Aromatoleum aromaticum EbN1: one gene and its partner. Each later gene encodes a partner of the first gene's protein in a complex. Links are inferred from orthologs where the notes say so. Each region holds a gene or a part of one and is shown in the gene's direction. Other genes may lie near its edges.

Region 1 (4,277 bases):
TCGGCTCCTGCGGTTCTCCGCGCCCGAAATCCAGGAACTGGCCGATGATCCGGTCCATCTCCTCGACGTCGGCCACCATCGCGGCGACTTCGGTTTCCGGTGCCCCCGACATTTCGACGCCAAGCCGCAGGCGCGCCAGCGGCGTACGCAGATCGTGGGAGACGCCGGCGAGAATCAGGGCGCGATCCGCGTCCGTGCGGGCGAGATCCCCTGCCATCTGGTTGAAGGCTTTCGCCACTGCGGCAATCTCTTGGGGGCCTGTTTCGGGCAGGTGTGGCGGCGTGCGACCGCTGCCGACGACGCGCGCCGAGCGGGCGAGATTGCGCAGCGGCACGCTGATCCGGGAAACGATCAGGTAGGCGCCGAGCAGCGCGACGAGGAGCGCACCGCCTCCCCACGTCAGCCATTCGATCGCCTCGGTCTGTTGCAGCCGCTCGGACGGCAGCATGACCCAGAAATCTTCCTTGTCTTCCGGGTGGAGCCTGAAGCTGATCCAGAAACCGTCGAGCGTTTTCCAGCGCGAGGCAAAGCGCGTGTGAGCGCCGAGCTGACGGCGAATCTCTTCGGTCAGCAGACGCATGGCGCGACTGTCCGGCAGCGGAAGGAGTTCGTCGGAAGGTTCGGCCGGGTAAATCCGGATCCCCTCGAGCGCTGCCAGGTCGATGAGCAATTCGGTGCGGCGCTCGACGTCGGCGTTGATCAGCGCGGTGCGCGTCAGGTTCACGACGCTCGTCGCCATCTGCGCAAGATCGCGTGCGCGCACCGGGTCCTCGAAATGGCGAAAAATCTGCGACCAGGCCACCAGCGCGAGCGTCAGCAGGAGGGCAATGAGCAGAAAAGTCTGCCACAGCAGCGTGCGCGGCGGAAGATCGTTCACCGCCTCGCTGAGGGTCTCACGGATGCCGGTCCACCCGGCGGGACGCGGAGGATGGTCAGCTCTCGCTTGCAGCTTTTGTATCATCGGGAACGAATACATAGCCGAAACCCCAGACAGTCTGGATGTAACGGGGTTTCGCCGGATCGTCCTCGACGAGCTTGCGCAGCCGGCTCACCTGCACGTCGATCGCCCGATCGAAAACGCCGTACTCCCGCCCGCGCGCGAGTTCCATCAGCTTGTCGCGCGACAGGGGTTGCCGGGGATGCTGGAGGAGCACCTTCAGCAGCGAGAATTCGCCCGTGGTGAGTGCAATCTCGTCCTCGTCACGCGTCAGCGAACGCACACCGAGATTGACGCGCACGCGCCCGAAGCTGACGATTTCATCCTCGCTCGTCGGGGCACCGGGCAGGCTCGGAGGCTGGCGGCGCATCACCGCGTGGATACGGGCCACCAGTTCGCGCGGGTTGAACGGCTTGGCAAGGTAGTCGTCGGCACCCATTTCGAGCCCGATGATGCGATCGACATCGTCTCCCTTTGCCGTGAGCATGATGATCGGCATGGCGTTTTCATCGGCGCGCAGGCGCCGGCAGATCGTCAGACCGTCCTCGCCGGGAAGCATCAGGTCGAGCACCATCAGGTCGAAATGCTCGCGATGCAGCGCCCGGTCCATCGACGGTGCGTCGACCACCGCCTTGACCGTGAAACCCTGCTCCTGCAGATATCTCGACAACAAATCCCGCAACCGCGCGTCGTCGTCGACGAGTAACACTCTATATCGGATTTTAGCGTTCATAAGTCGCATCCTATCCTTTGAACATTTGGCATGCTAGCGCTTCGGCGGCCCAGGCCGGGTACCGGAGTAACGCTTCGTAAGGCGGTGTGGAATAGGCAACACCCCGTTACAGCATGGTCCGAAACGCGCACGGACATCTCCCACGGCACGGGTAATTCCTAGTATTTTTCGGGTATGCAAAAGTCGCCCCGTGAAGAGGCTGGAGATCATCATCATGACACATCCGAGGTTGGCATCAGATCCCGCGACGTCGGGCGGCGAAGCGGGTGCTTCGGTCCGGATGCAAACGGGGCGTGGACAGGCACTGTCGATCCTCGCCATGGCCATGACATTCGGAGTGGGGGAGCCGGTGTTCGCGCAAACGGTGCCGGGAGTACTCGCGCAGCAGCCGCTGGCGACTCTGCAAAGCCCGGAGGACCTGCGCCACGCCGAACTCAGGCGCGCACTGATCAGCGGCGCAGACCTTCCCGTCACCGAGCACAAGCGGCCACGCATGTCCCAGGATGAACGCGAGGCGTTGAACCGGGAGTTGCGCGAGGCGATGCGTGGCGTCTATGAGAGCCGAAGAGCCGCTGCCCGCTAGACACTTCCCGGCGCTGTTTTTCCGCGGGTGCGCGGCGCCGGCTGATCGAAGCACCGTTTCCGTTCCACGCGCATTTCACTTGTCGGGCGCTGCTGCCGGTAAAATGCCGGCCTATGAAAATCCTCGCCATCGAGACCTCGTGTGAACGCGCGAGCGTCGCCCTGCTGGTCGACGACGACATCGTCGAACATCGCCTCGAAGGGCATGCCAATCATTCAGAGTATCTGCTGCCGACGCTTCGGGCGCTGCTCGGGAACGCCGGATTACCGATCGCCACGCTCGATGCGATCGCATTCGGCGCGGGACCCGGTGCCTTCACCGGGCTGAGGCTGGCGTGTGGGGTTGCGCAGGGTCTCGGGATGGGAGCCGGGATCGGGGTGGTGCCGATATGCAGCCTCGCGGCGCTGGCGTTGCAGGGCGAAGGGAGCACGGTTTTCGTCGCGACCGATGCCCGCATGGGGGAAGTGTATTCGGCGGCATACCGCGTGGACGGGGAACAGGCAATCGAGGTGCAGGTTCCCGCCTGCTCGCCGCCGCAACATCTGGCTTTGCCTGCCGGCGAACGGTGGTTTGGTGTCGGCTCGGCGTTCCGCGTTCATGAAGCCGGCATCCCGGCGTCTGTCACTGCCCGCTTGTCGGGCCGCAATCCGACGGCCGTTCCCCGCGCTGCGGATATTGCCCGGCTGGCGGCTGGCGAGGTCCGCGAAGGGCGGCTGCTGGCGCCCGAATACGCCGTCCCCCTGTATGTGCGCGACAAGGTAGCGCTGACGACGGCGGAACGTCTCGCACGGGGAGGGCGCGCTTGAACGCCGCAGTATCCGATTTCTCCCCGATGACCGATCGCGACCTCGACTGGGTCGTCGACCACGAAGCCGCACTGCATGCTTTCCCGTGGTCCCGGGGAAACTTCGCAGATTCGCTGGCGGCCGGCCACGGCGCATGGGTGATGCGCGTCGGCGGATCTCCGGTTGCGTATGCTGTCATGTTGGTGGTGCTGGACGAAGCGCATCTGCTCAACATCAGCGTGGCGCGCGAATTCCAGGGCGCGAGGCTCGGCACAGCGCTCCTGCGACATCTTTTTGCCGAAGCGCGGCGATGTGGTGCGTCGCAGTTCTTTCTCGAAGTGCGTCCCTCGAATTCCGCGGCGCTCGCGCTGTATCGATCGCACGGCTTTCAGCCGATCGGACGGCGCAAGGGCTACTACGCGCTGCGCGAGGGCGGTCGCGAGGACGCGATCGTGATGCGGCTCGAACTATGAACCAGCGTCGGGATGCGGTACTGCGCGAAATGGGCCTTGCACCGCTGTGGCGGTTGCGCGGAAGGTCGCAGGCGCTGCAGGCGGACGAGCCGGAGGCAGTGGCGGAAGAACCGGCTGCCGCGGGCCCGCCCGCGAGGGAATCCGGCGTCGTCTTCTCCGCACGAGAACCGCAGGCTTCGCATCGACCGCACCCGGACCCCGTTGCGGCCGCCCCTGCGGTTGACTCGCCGGACGAGCGCGCCCGGCGGATCGAAACCTTGGACTGGGAAGCGCTCGACGCCGACATCCGGGCGTGCACGGCCTGCCGCCTGTGCGAGCGGCGTCGCCAGGCAGTGCCGGGGGTCGGCGATCGCCAGGCCTCGTGGATGTTCGTCGGCGAGGGGCCCGGGGCGGAAGAAGACCAGCGCGGCGAACCGTTCGTCGGCGCTGCCGGCAAGCTCCTCGACGCGATGCTGGCGGCGATCGGGCTGAAACGGGGCGAAGGGGTATATATCGCGAATGCAGTCAAGTGCCGGCCGCCGCACAACCGCACACCGGGAAATGACGAGATCGAGGCCTGCGCACCCTATCTCGCCCGGCAGATCGCACTGCTGCAGCCGCGTCTGCTGGTTGCGCTGGGCCGTCCGGCAGCGCGCGCGCTGCTCGGGGTCGACGTGGCGATCGGGGCCGCGCGCGGACAGGTTTTCAGGTGCCGCGGGATGCCGGTGGTCGTGACCTACCACCCGGCCTACCTGCTGCGCAATCAGCGGGACAAGGCGAAAGTCTG
Region 2 (4,393 bases), 1.3 Mb from region 1 along the record:
GCAGATCCTGAATGAACGACTGCGGAATCATGACCGGGCGCCTGCCCGCCCGCTGGGGCGGCAGGCAATCAGTTCGTCAGCCTCGCGCGCACCCGGCGCGACGCTTCAGTCATGTCGGCACGGCCCGCCAGGCGTGGCTTCAGCAGCGCCATCACGCGTCCCATGTCAGCAGGACCCGTGGCGCCGGATTCGCCGACGGCAGCGGCAATCGCCTCGTCGAGTTCGGCATCGGACAGCGGCTCGGGAAGATAGGCTGACAGCACCTCGATCTCGAAGCGCTCGCCGGCAGCCAGTTCGGGTCGATTTGCGGCTTCGTACTGGCTGGCTGCGTCGCGCCGTTGCTTGACCAGTTTTTCGACGGTGGCGGTGATCGCCGCATCGTCGAGTTCGACGCGCTCGTCGATCTCGCGCTGCTTGACTGCAGCGACCAGCAGACGGATCGCGGACAGGCGCGCGCTATCCTTTGCGCGCAGTGCCGCCTTCATGTCGTCCTGGATGCGTTCCTTGAGAGACATGATGTACTCCAGTTCGAAAATGCAAAAGCCACGCCGGGCACGAATCCTGTGACTCGTGCCCGGCGTGGTGCCGGCCGGCTGAACCGGTGACGGATCAGTACAGCTTCGGCGGCAGGGTCTGGCTACGCAGGCGCTTGTGGTTGCGCTTGACTGCGGCGGCCGACTTGCGCTTGCGTTCCGCGGTAGGCTTTTCGTAGAACTCGCGGGCGCGAAGCTCAGTCAGCAAACCGGTTTTTTCGATGGTGCGCTTGAAGCGGCGAATGGCGACTTCAAACGGCTCGTTTTCCTTGACGCGAATACCCGGCATTGCGAACGTCCTTGTGTGTCTTGTAGGCGGAAAAACGCGGATTATAACGACTGGCAGGCGCCAAGCCAAGCATAAACTTCGGCGGTGCATCACCGACGGGCCGTTAGAATAGGCGCCTTTGCGAACGTGCCGTCGAAATGGTGGGGTGATGAAAGTACTGGGAATCGAGACTTCGTGCGACGAAACGGGCGTGGCGATCTTCGACACGGCGGCCGGTTTGCTCGGGCATTGCGTCCACACGCAGATCGCGCTGCATGCCGCATACGGCGGCGTAGTCCCGGAGCTTGCGTCGCGCGATCACATCCGCCGCCTGCCGCTGCTGGTGAAGCAGACGCTGGATGCGGCTGGCTGCGAGCTGTCGCAACTCGATGCGATCGCCTACACGGCCGGCCCGGGACTTGCCGGTGCGCTGCTCGTCGGCGCGAGCTTCGCCGAGTCGCTGGGATTGGCGCTCGCTGTACCGGTTTTGCCCATTCATCATCTCGAAGGGCACCTGCTGTCCCCGCTGCTCGCCGCCGATCCGCCGGCGTTTCCGTTTGTCGCGTTGCTCGTGTCCGGCGGCCATACGCAGTTGATGAGGGTGACGGGAGTGGGGGAATACGCCCTGCTCGGAGAGTCGGTGGACGATGCGGCCGGAGAGGCATTCGACAAGACGGCGAAGCTCCTCGGGCTCGGCTATCCGGGCGGGCCGCAACTGGCCGCTTTGGCAGAGCGTGGACAAACGGGACGTTTCCGCCTGCCGCGTCCTATGCTGCGTTCGGGGGATCTTGATTTCAGCTTCAGCGGACTCAAGACGGCAGTCCTCAACGTCGTGTCGGCACCGACTTGGCGGGCCGAGGACGTGGCCGACCTGGCGGCGGACTTCCAGGCGGCAGTGGTCGAGGTGCTGTGCGCGAAGGCGCTGCGTGCGCTCGAGCAGACCGGGCTGGCCCGACTCGTCGTGGCCGGCGGGGTGGGAGCCAATCGCCACCTGCGCGAGCGACTCGATGCCTCGACGCGGCGCAAGGGCTGTCGGGTGTATTACCCGGAACCCGAACTGTGCACGGATAATGGCGCGATGATCGCATTCGCCGGCGCACTGCGTGCCGCTGCCGGGCAGCGCGGCGGCGAAACTCCGGCAGTGCGCGTGTTTCCTCGCTGGCCGTTGGCCGAACTGCATTCCCCCGTCCAGCCGTAAGCAAAAGGCGCCTCCGGCAGGCGCCAGGCGGCAGGTGCGCTGCGGACGCGCCGGGAGTTCAGCTCTTGCTTGCGCCAATCTTGCTTTCGGAGCCGTTCATCAGTTTTCGTATGTTCGGCGCGTGGCGCCACACCAGAATGCCGGCGATCAGCGCGAGCACGGCGACCGTCGGAGTGGCGCCCAGCAGAACGGCGCCGGAAATGGGCGTGATCACTGCAGCGGCCAGCGCCGCCGCCGAAGAATAGCGAGTGAGGACCGCCACCGCGAGCCATACGAAAAGCGCGCTGAGCGCGACCCAGGCATTGATTCCTGCAAGCACGCCCAGCGCGGTCGCAACGCCCTTGCCGCCGCGGAAGCGCAGGAACACGCTGAAGACATGGCCGAGAAACGCCGCCAACCCCGCCAACGCTGCTTCGACCGGGGAAAAACCCAGCTTCGCCGCGCCCCATACCGCGAGCCACCCCTTTGCGCAATCGCCGACCAAGGTCAGCAGCGCCGCAGCCTTGTTGCCGCTGCGCAGGACATTGGTTGCCCCGGGGTTGCCCGACCCGTAGCGGCGCGGGTCCGCAAGCCCGAACAGGCGGCTCGAAACGATGGCGAACGGTGTCGAGCCGAGTGCATACGCGGCGAGCAATAACAGGAGGAAATTCATTTTTTCACCTAGAATTGCCGGAATTCTAATCGGGAAACAACATGGATTTCATCTTCATCGAGGAGTTGCGGGTGCAGGCATGGGTGGGCATCTATCCCCGTGAAAAGGCGGCGCCCCAGCCGGTCGAGCTGAATCTGACTTTCGGCGTGCCGGATTCCGCGGCCGAAAATGACGACATTGCGGGGACGATCAACTACGCGGACGTGATCGAACGAATCCGGAAGGAATTGGCCGAGCGCCATTTCAATCTGATCGAGACGCTCGGAGAGTTCGTCGTGAAGCTGCTATTCGACGAATTCGGCGCACCGTGGGTCAAGATCCGCATCGCAAAGATCGGCGTGAAGAAAGGCGTGCGTCGCGTCGGTGTGTATATCCAGCGTGGACGCGAGGGGATTCCGCTCCCGGCCACCGCAATCTGAACGGAGGGGTCGTGACGCGCCCGTTCAACAGGCGCCACGACGGGTTATTTTTCGGCAGCGATCTCGAGTTCCGCGAGGGGCTTGTCCTGGGCAAGCCAGTCCACTACCCATTGCGGCTTCCTGCCGCGTCCGCTCCAGGTGATCGCAGGATTTTCCGGGTGACGATACTTGGCCGGAATCGGACTGTTTTTCTTCGTCGCGGGTTTGGCTTTCCGCGTGGCCGGGCTGCGCTTGTCGTCGCTCGCCGGGGCGCTGCCGATAAGGTCACTGAGCGACAGACCTTCGTCCGCCGCCATTTTCTGCATTTTCTTGATCAGTTCGCGGCGAGTGTTATCGCTGCGCCGGCGGATTTCCGTTTCCACCTTCGATTGCAGGCGTCGCAATTCAGTCAGCGACAAAGTGGGCAGGTCCATGATCTCTCCAGATATCGGGTTAGTTAGTTATGACGGCAATGGGTCGGGAATGAAATGCAAAAATCCATACTCATGGTCACTGCCAATTATTTTGCCATTAAATCCGGAGAATTAAAACGCTGTGGACGGGTGCGGGCTAGATTCCGGCGCTGACAAGCCGGGGTTGCAATACTCGCAGAATTTCCCGGGGAGATATCCCGAGCAGGAATCCTCGCCGGCCACCGTTGATATAGACGAGTGGAAGATCGACGATCGAGTTTTCCATGAATACCGGCAGGCGTTTTCGCGTGCCGAAAGGAGAAGTGCCGCCGACGAGATAACCTGAATGGCGATTTGCGACTTCCGGAGTGCAGGGCTCGATGCGTTTCCGGCCGGCTTGCCGTGCAAGTTCCTTCGTCGATACTTTTCGGTCGCCGTGCATCAATACGATCAACGGCGCGCCGCTTTCATCTTCCATTACCAGCGTCTTGACGATCGCATGTTCGTCGACGTCCAGTTCCCGGGCGGACACTTTTGTTCCGCCATGAGGTTCGTAGGCGTAGGAATGCGTGGTATAGGCCACGCGATGCTGCTTCAGGAAACGGGTGGCCGGCGTTTCCGGCGCGTGATGTTCGGTTCTGCTCACTGGTTTGCCTCGAAAGCGAGAAGCCAGTGCTTTGCGTCGATCAGGTAGCCTCCGGAGGCGCCGGCAAATCCGCCGATGCCGGTCGCGGACACGACGCGATGGCAGGGAATCACGAGGGGAAACGGGTTTGCCCGGCAGGCCTGGCCGACCGCTCGGGCGGCGCTGGCGAGCGCCTTCGAAAGATGTGCGTACTGCCGCGTCTCGCCGCGCGGGATTGCCGCGATCGCGTCCCATACTCGCCGCTGAAACAACGTGCCACGTGTCGCCAGGGGCAGGTCGAAGGGA

Evidence for each region. The genes of interacting proteins can lie anywhere in the genome.
Region 2: the proteins of tsaB (region 1) and tsaD are in contact, whole or in part, in a solved structure (PDB 4WQ4), measured with the Escherichia coli proteins. The link is inferred for Aromatoleum aromaticum EbN1 from one-to-one orthologs.

The regions. Positions count from the first base shown.
Region 1 is NC_006513.1:3,847,967-3,852,243, reverse strand. The notes cover bases 1,459-4,212. They hold tsaB (tRNA (adenosine(37)-N6)-threonylcarbamoyltransferase complex dimerization subunit type 1 TsaB), read left to right. Parts: upstream 1,459-2,366; coding sequence 2,367-3,059; downstream 3,060-4,212. Other genes in these bases: EBN1_RS18380 (uracil-DNA glycosylase), read left to right, coding at 3,508-4,212; rimI (ribosomal protein S18-alanine N-acetyltransferase), read left to right, coding at 3,056-3,511; EBN1_RS18395 (hypothetical protein), read left to right, coding at 1,885-2,253; ompR (osmolarity response regulator transcription factor OmpR), read right to left, coding at 1,459-1,670. In the rest of the region: EBN1_RS18405 (ATP-binding protein), read right to left, coding at 1-976; more of ompR, read right to left, coding at 933-1,458; more of EBN1_RS18380, read left to right, coding at 4,213-4,277. UniProt on the Escherichia coli protein: Required for the formation of a threonylcarbamoyl group on adenosine at position 37 (t(6)A37) in tRNAs that read codons beginning with adenine.
Region 2 is NC_006513.1:2,585,781-2,590,173, forward strand. What follows is about bases 1-2,984. They hold tsaD (tRNA (adenosine(37)-N6)-threonylcarbamoyltransferase complex transferase subunit TsaD), read left to right. Parts: upstream 1-970; coding sequence 971-1,999; downstream 2,000-2,984. Other genes in these bases: dnaG (DNA primase), read right to left, coding at 1-31; EBN1_RS12305 (GatB/YqeY domain-containing protein), read right to left, coding at 69-515; rpsU (30S ribosomal protein S21), read right to left, coding at 610-822; plsY (glycerol-3-phosphate 1-O-acyltransferase PlsY), read right to left, coding at 2,058-2,651; EBN1_RS12325 (dihydroneopterin aldolase), read left to right, coding at 2,693-2,984. Outside these bases: more of EBN1_RS12325, read left to right, coding at 2,985-3,070; EBN1_RS12330 (H-NS histone family protein), read right to left, coding at 3,115-3,483; ybaK (Cys-tRNA(Pro) deacylase), read right to left, coding at 3,620-4,108; EBN1_RS12340 (methylated-DNA--[protein]-cysteine S-methyltransferase), read right to left, coding at 4,105-4,393.